Regions from separate parts of the Halomonas sp. V046 genome, predicted to be linked through region 2. Evidence: predicted binding sites of a transcription regulator. Region 2 holds the regulator's gene; each other region holds the start of a gene.

What was found. The regulator PhoB, encoded in region 2, activates phosphate uptake and scavenging genes when phosphate is short. The targets are predictions, from matches to a motif close to TGTCATANNNNTGTCANA.
Region 1: phnC (phosphonate ABC transporter ATP-binding protein) is a predicted target of PhoB. The motif match lies at 2,536-2,553, and genes of this name have one in related genera.
Region 3: ACUN9Y_RS04365 (UDP-2,3-diacylglucosamine diphosphatase) is a predicted target of PhoB. The motif match lies at 2,032-2,049, and genes of this name have one in related genera.

What each region holds. Positions count from the first base shown of each region.
Region 1 covers NZ_JBQXYF010000013.1:82,252-86,509, forward strand. The annotation lists gene ACUN9Y_RS17355 (hypothetical protein) at 1-104, opposite strand, end outside; gene ACUN9Y_RS17360 (DUF7482 domain-containing protein) at 553-1,779, opposite strand; gene phnC (phosphonate ABC transporter ATP-binding protein) at 2,617-3,480, shown strand; gene phnD (phosphonate ABC transporter substrate-binding protein) at 3,593-4,258, shown strand, end outside.
Region 2 covers NZ_JBQXYF010000002.1:9,736-13,993, forward strand. The annotation lists gene ACUN9Y_RS02475 (chorismate--pyruvate lyase family protein) at 1-214, shown strand, start outside; gene ubiA (4-hydroxybenzoate octaprenyltransferase) at 435-1,322, shown strand; gene phoB (phosphate regulon transcriptional regulator PhoB) at 1,461-2,150, shown strand; gene phoR (phosphate regulon sensor histidine kinase PhoR) at 2,152-3,471, shown strand; gene ACUN9Y_RS02495 (hypothetical protein) at 3,507-4,258, opposite strand, start outside.
Region 3 covers NZ_JBQXYF010000002.1:426,797-431,054, forward strand. The annotation lists gene ligB (NAD-dependent DNA ligase LigB) at 1-286, shown strand, start outside; gene ACUN9Y_RS04360 (adenosylhomocysteinase) at 462-1,835, shown strand; gene ACUN9Y_RS04365 (UDP-2,3-diacylglucosamine diphosphatase) at 2,091-2,891, shown strand; gene ACUN9Y_RS04370 (hypothetical protein) at 2,934-3,101, shown strand; gene ACUN9Y_RS04375 (glutathione S-transferase family protein) at 3,306-3,959, shown strand; gene ACUN9Y_RS04380 (glutathione S-transferase family protein) at 4,151-4,258, shown strand, end outside.

The DNA.
Region 1 (4,258 bases), on a different contig from region 2:
GTAGTCACCAGGCGCTTGAGTCCCAGCAGCCGCTCCACCGCCTCGGCCATGGCGCCGAGGTCTTTTACTTCCAGCACTGCCGGCTCCAGCGATAGCCACTGCATCCCGTCTCCTCGCGATTTTGTGCCATTCACACCAGTATCCTGCGTGTTTGTCCCAGTGTGGGCGAGGTCGAATCGTGGCGCTCTTTGACGCTGTCAATCGAGAAGATGGCGGCAGGCTATCGGAATCTCTTCGCGCAAGGCTTGGTCTCCCGCGAGCGCGCCGGTGTGGCGAGCTTGAAAAGCGCTCGCCCATGGCCGCCAATGGCCATTAACAATGGCGATGGTCGCCTTTAAAAGCCGTTCAGACGGGCGCGGAAGGTTCGCGTTAGCGCATCTCATACGCCTATCGCCTCCGCGTCAGTAAGTGATGCCTGTTCGGGCCGATGGTGTGACTCTTCAAGAGGAGGCAGGTCTCCATTGACGAGGGTTATACGGATCAGCGGGAATTGTTGGTTTTCTTCTCGCTGTAGGGTCTCGGATGTTCAATGGAACATCCGAGACTCTACAGTTAGTTTATGCGATAAACCGTCGGGCAGTTGACGATGATGCCAGCCGGTTTCAAGGGGCCATCGTCAATGATGCTGACGAGCAGGCCTTTTTCTGCGGCGTTCTCGATATCAAATGCGTTGGTCAATTTGGTACGATAGCCCGCTTCGATAGCGGCATCCGTCCATTTGGCTGGAAACAATCGCCACATTGGAGAATAGTCGAGGTTGATGGTGTTGATGCCACCAAGAACATTTAGTGGACCATGCGAACCAGCGTCCGAAAGTGCGCTGTTGACGCCTTGCCGGAACGGGTTGTCGATACCTGTAGGCCCATTGGCAATCGCATAGATGCGCTCTGCGGTTTCCCCCGGCGAGGCATCTTCGAGCGCAAAGGGCAGGTCATTCAATGCGGGGGTATGGATAGCACCTTCGAGCGCTGCAATCCCCGGATCATTGGATTCGGTTGACAAGTAGATGATCGGTTTTCCGAACGTATAACCCAGCGTCAGCTGCATCGTTACTGTGCCCTTTTCGGGGCAAATGTTGACGACCTTATCGTGGACCTTGCTATAGTCCATCTCGCCGTCGCACATAGCGTTCAATTCGTCCTCGGACGCCATCGATACCATCGGCATGTTGAAGATTGCCGACATGCCTTCGACCTGAACCATCGGGCTGTAATCGGTATCACCCACGGCACCGGCTTGGGCGGCGGCAGGGGGGAAGAAATTTGGTGCCTCACCCGGGGTCACGCTATGCTCGGGCGTAAAATCAACGGTACCACCGGCGAAGACAAATACGCCGTCTTTGTTGATAGTCGCGGTGCGTGTTGCCTTGCCCGTGAAGCTATACCCCATTTTGGGTGAGAAATTGATCCCATGAAGATCGGCTAGATATTGGTCGGAGACATCAGTTAGGACCGACCAGGCTGGTAGACCGTTTACTTCACCACGCCGCAATGGCAGTTCAACAGTGCCGGTTTCGAGGTTGACATGGCCCGATTTCAGCAACAGCACAGGCCCAAGGAATGACGGATTGATTTCTGAAGGTGACGGGGATGCCGCGATGATATATTCATCAGGATAAATTGAAGCGGGTGCCGGGCGAACTTCGGCGAGTGGCGCACCTTCTTCGCCGCGGACGATGACCTCTGCATTGGCATGTGTTGCCATGAAAGTGGATGACCCCATGAGGGTTATTAGCGCCACCAGCATCTTATCTAACGGTTTTGTGTTCAAAATCGCCATAATGGTTTCTCCCTCGTTTTTGATCTTGTGTGGGGCTTGTATGCAAGCTGCGTGTCTCGTTGATGCTCTGGGTCCTAGTTAAGTTATGGTTAAAGTGTGTTTTTCGCCGGTACACGTAAAAGCATAGATATTCACAAATTTAGACCTTTGTGTCTGATTGTGCCAGCGCGGACTATGCGGGGATTCTCGGAGTGGTGCGCAGGAAAACTCTCTTCTGCGTGTAGGTAAATTCTTTAATTGGCGTAGGAATATCCATCAATATCTTTGCTGAATTGGAACTTGTCTGCGTAAATTGGTGCTTTAACGGGCGCCTGGTCTAAAGCGTTCGTGTAGTGGTGTTTATGCGAAAACTTGAAGATAAAAATATATCGTATTGCGTGGTTGTGCTTGGTTGTTGGTACACCTGCTTAGGGAAGATCAACTTATTTTCATTATGTTACGCATCGGCGGTGCGTGAAAATTTTGCTCAGATACGTATGACCCTATCAAGTTGGGCTGTGCCGAGAGCCAGAAAGGGCCGCGCGGAGGAGGAGGCACGGTGTGAGGTAGACCGCCCAAGTAGCGGTGGTGGTGTGCCTGGAGTGGCCTTCCGAGCCTGGTGTTTGAAGATTGTCCGCGATGTGTCGACATTTGGCGGTGAAAATGACGATTCGACGGCATTTCGATGACAAAAATAAGTCAGAAGCTGCCAAGTCGTTGATAGGTGGCTGGGATCTCCCTGCAGGCCTCGCATTGCGCTCTAGCGACCCATGAAAATGTCACCAGACTGACATTGTCTAGACAACTGCCCTTCACATTGCTGCCCCAGACTGGCGCCATTCCTAGAGGAGAGGCGTCATGTCCATTCCCACCATCATCGTCGAGCAGTTGCACAAGTCCTTCGGCCAGCGCCGGGTGCTTGATGATGTGAGTTTTCGCGTTGCGCCGGGCGAGATGGTCGCGCTGATCGGCCCATCGGGCTCCGGCAAGTCCACCCTGCTGCGCCACCTGGTTGGCCTGACCTGTGGCAGCCGCGGGCGGGGTGGGCGCGTCGAGTTGATGGGGCGTGAGGTGCAGGCCGGCGGTCGCCTGCGTCGCGCCAGTCGCGGCGAGCGGTGCCGCACCGGCTATATCTTCCAGCAGTTCAACCTGGTGGGGCGCCTGAGCGTGTTGGCCAATGTACTGGTGGGGCGTCTTGGCAGCATGCCACGCTCCCGGGCGCTGCTGGGCCGCTTCACCGAGCAGGAGCGCCAGCGGGCGCGGGCTTGTCTGGCTCGTGTCGGCCTCGAGGGAATGGTCGATCAGCGCGCCAATACCCTGTCCGGCGGTCAGATGCAGCGGGTGGCCATCGCCCGCGCCCTGATGCAGGACGCCGAGGTGATCCTGGCCGACGAGCCGATTGCCTCCCTGGATCCGCGCAGTGCCCGTGAAGTCATGGAGATATTGAGCCGCATTCACGCCGAAGACGGCCGCACCGTGGTCGTTACCCTGCATCAGGTCGATGTGGCTCGGCGCTACTGCCACCGCGCCATCGCCCTGAAGGATGGACGGCTGTACTTCGATGGCGCCATCGGTGAGTTGACCGACGCGCGACTGCAGTCGCTTTACGAGAATGCTGGCCTCGACGAGCTGCGTGCCGGCGAAGCCCTGAGCGCCGAGACCACGCCCCCCCGTCGCCAGGGGAGCACCGCCCGAGCCCCGACGACGCCGGTCATGGCCTAACCCTGCGGGCTTGCCCACGACCGCGGCCGTTGACGACTCGTCGGCGGCGCCGAAGGCACCCCCAACCGCCACCTGTTCGCATCATCCCATCCCGACCCTCGGAGACATTGCCATGGCTTTCGCTTCCTTTCGCCGCCTGACCCTGCCGTTGATCGCCGGACTCGGCCTCGCCGCCGGTGCCCAGCTTGCCGCTGCCGATGCCGACACCCTCAAGTTCGGCATCATCTCCACCGAGTCCAGCACCAATCAGCAGCCGCTGTGGCAGCCGTTTCTCGATGACATGTCGGAGAGTCTCGGCATGGAGGTCGAGCCGTTCTTCGCCACCGACTATGCCGCGGTGATCCAGGCCATGCGCTTCGATCAGATCGATCTTGCCTGGTACGGCAACAAGTCGGCCATGGAGGCCGTGGATCGCGCCGGCGGTGAGATCTTCGCCCAGACCGTGCCAGAAGGCGGTCAGCCGGGCTACTGGAGCCTGATGATCGTCAATCAGGACAGTGACCTGCAAAGCATCGATGACATGCTGGCCTCCGCCTCGGAGCTGGTGTTTGGCAACGGCGATCCCAATTCCACGTCGGGCTATCTGGTGCCGGGCTATTACGTGTTCGCCAAGAACGGCGTCGATGCCACGACCGCGTTCAAACGCACCCTGAACTCGAGTCACGAGACCAATGCCCTGTCGGTGGCGAATCATCAGGTGGATGTCGCCACCTTCAACTCCGAAGGCATGGAGCGTCTGGAGATCACCGCGCCGGAGAAGGCCGAGCAGCTTCGGGTG
Region 2 (4,258 bases):
CCTCGGCGAGCGGTCCCTCGGTAGCTGGCTGTTCCGCCAACCAGACCTGCAGCGCGGCCCCATCGAGGTGTGTCGTGCCCCACGGCCAATCGACCACACGACGGGGCCGTGGCAGCGGCGATCGGTCTTCCGCCATGCCGACATCGAAGTCCTGGTGCAGGAAACCTTCCTCGACCAAATGGCCGACGCGCTACGCCTGTCCGTACCGCGCTAGGCGCTCGGCGCTCGGCGACGCCGCCGGCACTTGCCGTGCACTAACACCACGTCGAACGGCGACCGCCGGTAGTCTTTCGACCGGCGCCGCGCTAGGCTTGGCAAGCTGAAGATCCCCGCCAGCGCCTTGCACGTCCATGGCACGCACGCCTGGCGCTGCCCCGGCAGCCAGCGCCTCGGACGTCGAGCGCGGGACGGCCTGCAACCGACGAGAGAGTCCGATGGAACGATCCCTGCTGCGCCCCAAGGGGCTGACCCGCCTCCCCGACTTCCTGGCGCTCACGCGCCTGGATCGCCCCATCGGCACCTGGCTGCTGATGTGGCCGACCCTGTGGGCACTGTGGATCGCCTCCGAGGGCGTGCCCGAGCGCGCCACGCTGCTGATCTTCGTCGTCGGGGTCTACCTGATGCGGGCCGCCGGCTGCGTGGTCAATGACTACGCCGATCGCCACTTCGACGGTCACGTCAAACGCACCAAGGCGCGTCCCCTCGCCACCGGACGCATCAGCGAACGAGAGGCCAAGGTGCTGTTCGTCGGCCTGATCGCCGCGGCCTTCGTGCTGGTCTGGTTCACCAACGGCTTCACCGTCTGGTTGTCGCTGATCGGCGCGCTACTGGCGGCGATCTATCCGTTCATGAAGCGCTATACCCACTTCCCACAGGTGGTGCTCGGCGCCGCCTTTTCCTGGGCCATCCCCATGGCCTTCGGTGCGGTACTCGGTGAAGTGCCCACGGTGGGCTGGCTGCTGTTTGTTGCCAACGTGCTGTGGACGGTGGCCTACGACACCGAATACGCCATGGTCGACCGTGACGACGACTTAAAGATCGGCATCAAGTCCACCGCCGTGCTGTTCGGGCGCTTCGACAAGCGCATCATCGGTCTGCTGCAACTGGCGACCCTGGCCCTGTTGGGCTGGGTCGGCGGAGTGCTCGACCTTGGCGGCTTCTACTGGCTGGGTCTTGCGGCCATGGCGGCGACCTTCGTCCATCAACAGCGCTTGATCGGGGATCGCGACCGCGATCGCTGCTTCCAGGCGTTTCTGAACAATCACTGGTCCGGTCTGGTGCTGTTCGCCGGTTTGGCATTAAGCCTCTACCCTGCCCTGTAACCCCCGTACAGCGGGGTTATCGCGGCGCGGAAGGGCTGTCTTTCCGCGACCATCCGGGCGACACTGTCATGTGATTGTCATATTGACGTGCTGTCATCGTCATCGTCCTGTCAACGACCCTGACCATGAGGCCCTGGGATGACCGCCAAGACTGTACTGATCGTCGACGATGAAGCGCCGATCCGCGAAATGATCGCCGTGGCGCTGGAAATGGCCGACTATCGCGTGCTCGAGGCCGACAACGCCCAGGCCGCCCACGCCATCATCGTCGACCACCTGCCCGACCTGGTGCTGCTCGACTGGATGATGCCCGGCACCAGCGGCATCGAGCTGGCACGCCGGCTCAAGCGTGAGGAGGCTACCGCGGAATTGCCGATCATCATGCTCACCGCCAAGGGCGAAGAGGACAACAAGATCCAAGGCCTGGAATCCGGCGCCGATGACTACATCACCAAGCCGTTTTCACCGCGTGAGCTGGTGGCCAGGCTCAAGGCCGTGCTGCGCCGGGCGACCCCGCGCGGCATCGAGGACCCGGTCGAGGTCGAGGGCCTGATGCTCGACCCCGTCAGCCATCGCGTCAGCGTCGAGGGCAAATCGCTGGAAATGGGGCCGACCGAGTATCGGCTGCTGCAATTCTTCATGACCCACCAGGAACGCGCCTACACCCGCGGCCAGCTGCTGGACCAGGTGTGGGGCGGCAATGTCTATGTCGAGGAACGCACCGTGGACGTCCATATCCGTCGCCTGCGCAAGGCCCTCGGAGAACCTCATCAGCAACTGATCCAGACGGTGCGCGGCACCGGCTATCGGTTCTCCGCCAAGGCCTGAAGTGGGACGCCTCTGGAAACGAGAGCTATGGCGCCTGGTGGCGCTGGTGGCGATCGGTGGCCTGCTCGGCTGGCCGTTTGCGCTGACAAGCTACGGCGTGATTGTCGGCCTGGCCCTGTGCCTGGCCCACCACATGCGCCAGCTCCATGCACTCTACGACTGGCTGGCCCATCGCCCCCAGCAAGAGCCGCCAGCCTCCAGCGGCCTGTGGGGCGAATTGTTCGACCGCCTGTATCGCTACCAGAAAGGCCAGCGCACTACCCAGCGGCGTCTGCGGGCCACCCTGCAGCGCATCCAGGAATCGTCCGAGGCCATGCGCGACAGCGTGGTGATGCTCGACCGTCACGGCGACCTGGAATGGTGGAACAGTGCCGCCGAGCGCATGCTCGGGCTCAAGCCCGCCCTCGATCGCGGCCAGCACATCACCAATCTGCTGCGCGACCCACGCTTCGTCAGCTACTTCGCCTCACGCGACTATCGCGATCCCCTGACGCTGACATCGCCGATCGATGAGCAGATGGTGTTGCAGTTCCAGATCACCCTGTACGGCGACGATGAACGCCTGCTGATGGCCCGCGACATCACGCGACTGCACCGTCTGGAGCAGATGCGTCGGGACTTCGTCGCCAACGTCTCCCACGAGCTCAGAACGCCCCTGACGGTGCTCACCGGCTACCTGGAGACGTACGCCGACATGGCCAGCCTGCTGCCCGAGCGACTCGGCCGCGGCATCGACCAGATGCAGACGCAGACACTGCGGATGCAGAACCTGGTCAATGACCTGCTGCTGCTCTCCCGGCTGGAAACGGACCAGGGTGGCGAGGATGACGTTCGCATCGAGCCGGCCACGCTGCTCGCCGGGGTACAGCGCGATGCCGAGGCCCTGTCGGCGGGCGACCACCAGATCGAGATCGAGATCGACGACAGCCGCGCCGTACTGGGCAACGAGAAGGAGCTTCACAGCGCGATCTCCAACCTGGCCTTCAATGCGGTGCGCTACGCCGGCCCCGGCTCGCATATTCGATTGCGCTGGCGCGCCTGCCAGGGGGGCGCCTGCCTGGAAGTCGAAGACGACGGCGAAGGCATCGACGCGCGTCATCTCCCGCGCCTGACCGAGCGCTTCTACCGTGTCGACAAGGGTCGCAGTACCGCCACCGGGGGCACCGGACTGGGACTGGCCATCGTCAAGCACGTGCTATTGCGCCACAACGCCCAGCTCGACATCAGCTCTCAACTGGGCCAGGGGGCGACGTTCCGCTGCGTGTTCCCGCACGACCGCTTGATCGCCGCCGCCGACGATTCTCGTCGGCGTCAGGCCTGAGATCGACTCCACCCGGCCCCGCGGTGTCGGCAAGCTCAGCGAATCTGCTCTTTCAAGCCGTAATAATCATCTGATTTAAATATCTCGATCTCGGCGGCGAGTGACGTGCCTTCCTGCTTGGAAAGCAGAACGCTGGCCACCGCGCTCAGCGAACACAGCACCTCCTTGCACTCGATGCGCGCCTTCATCACCGAACGGCTGACCAGCACCAGGCACAGGCTCTGCAACTGCGACAGGTTCTCGGCGAGCTGTCGGTGCAGGTTACCGGCGACCTGGGCACACAGCTCGGCATCCTGGATGTCGCTGCTGCCGTACTCACGACGAAAATCGTCCTCCCTGCCGTCGGGAATCAAGAACTCGACGAACTCGACGTAGTCCTCGTCGAACAGGATGCTCTGGATCGACTGAAGCATCTTCTTGCGTGCCGCCTCGCGCTGATCCTCATCGTCGAAAACGCCATACTCCGCTTCCTGGGCCAAGCGCCCCGCCTGTTCGATTTCCTTGAATAGCGACGAATATCCGGATGACAGTTCGTTGTAGCAGTCGCCGATATCCGTGAAATCCTTGCTCACGCTGGCCACCAGGCTCTCGCCCTCGGGGAGGGACTTGAGCACCGGAAAGAGCACGTACTTGTGGGTGTGGCAGGCCTCATAAAACAACGACAGCTCTTCCTTGAGGGCATGGAGATGGAAGTTGATGTCCTGCAGGTAGGCGTCGTCCGCCTCGATGCGCCGGGCAACGCCGTCTCGGCCATCGCGTGCGTAGGGCCGGTCGATACGCGTCTCGA
Region 3 (4,258 bases), 420 kb from region 2:
TGCCGGCGCCGAGAAACGCGGCTTTCGCCGCTGGCTGGTGGCCCTCGGCGCGCCGCCCTTGCCCGATGTGTTGCCCGCCACCTGGGCCGAGATCGCCCGGCGCAGCGTCGATGACTGGCGCTCGGTGGACGGGATCGGCGAGGTCAGGGCGAGGGCCTGGCGAGACTTCGCTACCCACCCCGAGGTCGTGACGCTGGTGGCTCGGTTGGGCGCGGCAGGCGTGGAGGGCTTCGCCGGTGGATTCGCCAGTAGCCGCCGCCTCGGCGTTGGCGAGCCTGCGCCTTAGCTGCCTATAGTGAGGGGCAGCGCGATGTTTCAGTGTCCCGAGTCAGGAGACCGGCATGACCCCGAACCAGGCTTCCAACGCCTCAGTTGCCTCTTCTTCGCCAGGTGATGCATCGTCCCCTGTCGCACCAGCATCCGCGGCGCTCGGTGCCTTCGACGACTACCGCGTGGCCGATATGGGGCTTGCCGACTGGGGCCGGCGTGAGATTCGCATCGCCGAGAGCGAGATGCCGGCGCTGATGACGATTCGCGCCAAGTATCGCGACGCCCAGCCGCTTGCGGGCGCGCGCATCGCCGGCTGTATCCATATGACGATTCAGACCGCGGTGCTGATCGAGACCCTCATCGATCTGGGAGCGTCGGTGCGCTGGTCGTCGTGCAACATCTTCTCGACCCAGGATCACGCCGCCGCGGCCATTGCAGCAGCCGAGATTCCGGTGTTCGCCTGGAAGGGCGAAAGCGAGGACGAGTTCTGGTGGTGCATCGAGCAGACCGTGGCCGGCCCGGGCGGCTGGACGCCTAACTTGGTGCTGGATGACGGCGGCGATCTCACCCTGCGGCTGCACGCCAGTCATGCCGACAAGCTCGCTGCGGTGCATGGCATCAGCGAAGAGACCACCACCGGGGTCCATCGCCTGCTGGACATGGCCCGCCTGGGCGAGCTGATGGTGCCGGCGATCAACGTCAACGACGCCGTGACCAAGTCCAAGAACGACAACAAGTACGGCTGTCGCCATAGCCTCAACGACGCCATCAAGCGCGGGCTCGACCATCTGCTGGCCGGCAAGCAGGCCTTGGTGATGGGCTACGGTGACGTCGGCAAGGGCTCGGCGGCCTCGCTGCGCCAGGAAGGCATGATCGTCCGGATCGCCGAAATCGATCCGATCTGTGCCATGCAGGCCTGCATGGACGGCTTCGAGGTCGTCTCCGCGCATCGCGACGGCATCAACCGCGGCGAGGACAGCGTCGATCAGGCGCTGCTTGGCAAGATCGATCTGGTGGTCACCTGCACCGGCAATATCGGCGCCTGCGACGCGGCCATGCTCGGGGCCCTGAAAAACGGCGCCGTGGTGTGCAACATCGGCCACTTCGACAGCGAGATCGATACCGCCTTCATGCGCCGCCGCTGGCAGTGGGAGGAGGTCAAGCCCCAGGTGCACAAGGTCTATCGCGACGCCGCTCCGGGCCAGGCTATCGACCCTCAGAGTCGTAACGTGCTCTACCTGCTGTCCGAGGGGCGCCTGGTCAATCTGGGCAATGCCACCGGGCATCCTTCCCGGGTCATGGACGGCTCCTTCGCCAACCAGGTGCTGGCGCAAATGCATCTGTTCGAGCGGCGCTTCGACGGCCGACGCTTCGCCGAGCTCGAGGGCGATGAGCGCCAGGCGGCCATCGAGGTCACGGTGTTGCCGCGCCATCTCGATGAGGAGGTTGCACGCTACATGGTCGAAGGCTTCGGCGGGGTGATCACCCGACTCACCGAGGAGCAGGCGCAGTACACCGGGGTCGCGGTCGACGGGCCCTACAAGCCGGATCACTATCGCTACTGATGGGTGGCACAGGGCAATGTTGGGGACCGACGTCGAGGCTGATCGCCAGGGGCCAGCTCACGCAGCGGCGCTGTGGGGCCATCGACGCGGGCCACGCGGGACCGGGGGGAGCGCGTGGGACTGGCGAATGCGCGGGACCGGGGAGTGCGGGATCGGGGAGCGAAGAGCCACGACGGTCATTGCTTGGTCACCCGGGTGCCACGACGTTGTCATTGCCGGTGGGCAGGCTGAACGGGCGTTCACAGGAGATCGCCCATGGCTACCCCGCTGACCGTTCGAACTCTCTTCATCTCCGATCTGCACCTTGGCACACGAGACTGCCAGGCGGCACTGCTGTCGCGACTGCTGCGCCGGGTGCGCCCAGAGCGGCTGTATCTGGTCGGTGACATCATCGACCTGATCGCCATGCATCGGCGTGCGGCCTTGCCGGCCGAGCAGCAGCGCCTGGTGGCCAGACTGCTGCGCCTGGCCAGGGGCGGCTGCGAGATCGTCTATATTCCCGGCAATCACGATGCGGCGCTACGGCGCCTGTGTGGCTTGCAGGTGCATCGTGTCAGCATCGAGCGTCGGGCGATTCATGAAACCGCCGATGGCCGCCGCCTGCTGATCAGCCACGGCGACGAGTTCGACACCCACGTGCGGGTCGCGCCCTGGCTTCTGGCGCTTGGCGATGGCATGCATCAGTTCGTGCTGGCGCTCAATCGCTGGTGCAACAAGACGCGCTCGGCGCTGGGTATGCCCTATTGGTCGCTATCGGGCGCGGTGAAGGGGCGTATCGGCGCCGCCCAGCGCTACGTTGCCCAGTTCGAGCAGGCGGCGCTGCATCAGGCCGCGCGCGAAGGGCTGGATGGCTATGTCGGAGGACACATCCACAAGGCCGGCTTTCGCGTGCGCAATGGCGTGCTGTACTGCAACGACGGCGACTGGGTAGAGCACTGCACGGCGCTGATCGAACGCCCCAACGGCCAGCTGGCGTTGATCGACTGGCAGGGGCGGGTGATCGAAGAGGAGCCGGTCATGGTCCCTCACGGCGCAGGCGCGCTGGCCGGGGCCTGATGGGCTTTCTTCACAGGACACATCCACAAGGCCGGCTTTCGCGTGCGCCACGGCGTGCTGTACTGCAACGACGGCGACTGGGTAGAGCACTGCACGGCGCTGATCGAACGCCCCAACGGCCAGCTGGCGTTGATCGACTGGCAGGGGCGGGTGATCGAAGAGGAGCCGGTCATGGTCCCTCACGGCGCAGGCGTATTGGCCGGGGCTTGATGGGCTTTCTGTGTCCCCTGGCGGTCGTGCCGTGACGCCGGGGAGAGGGCTCTCCAACGTTGATCGTGGCTGGATGATCCAATTGGCAAGCCACGGCATATATTCTTGAACATCTGCCGTGGCTTGCCATGCTTTGGGTAGCGCGGGGATGGCCTCGCGTGGATACCGGCTCTCGGTGTCGCCTGCTTGCAGAGGAAGATGATCATGTCCGCGGTTCATATTATCGGCCCGACGTTCAGCAACTTCGTGCGCAGCGTGATGTTGACCTGCCATGAGAAGGGCATCGAGTTCGATGCCGGCATGACCCATGGCGGTACTCGCTACGGCCTGCACGCGCCGGAGCTCACAACGCTTAACCCCTTCGACAAGGTGCCGGTGCTGATCCACGGCGAGCACAGCCTGTTCGAGACGGCCAGCATCTGTCGCTATCTCGATGCCGAGTTCGATGGCCCGGCCCTGCAGCCGACCGATAGCGTCCAGCGTGCCCAGGTCGACCAATGGTGCGCGGCACTCTCGACCCAGGTCGACCAGGCCATTGTGCGGCGTTACCTGCTTGAGCTCGTTTTCCCCAAGGGGCCCGACGGCAGCGTGCGGGAAGACCAGGTACGCGAAGCCACGCCGGATGTCGCACGCGTGCTGGCGATCCTCGAGCAGCAGCTGGGCGACGGTGACTACCTGGTCGGAAAGACCTTCACGCTGGCCGACGCCATCGCCGCGCCGATGCTCGACTATCTCGTGGGTACGCCGCCGGCGCGGGGTCTGATCGACAAGGCGCCACGCGTGGAAGCCTACGTCGAGCGCCTGCGGGAACGGGCATCCGGCAAGGCCGTGCTGGTAGCGCCGGAGTTTCCTGGCTAGTTATTGGGGTGAAAGTCGGAGGAGATCCACAGGGTGCTGCGATTTTTGGCAACCCGGAAAGGCTTCCACATCGGCCACCCTCCTCGGTGGTGACACTGCGCTGAAGGTAAGGGTGTCGATGGTCCATACTGAGGCGATAGCGCCGCGAGGGCGGCGTCGCCCAGACGAGCCGAGGGGCTCAGGGAGGCCGTATGTCGTCCGTTCATATCGTAGGGCCCAGGTTCAGCAACCTGGTGCGCAGCGTCGCCTTGGTGTGCCACGAAAAAGGCATTCCCTTCTGTGCCGGTCTGGACGTCGAG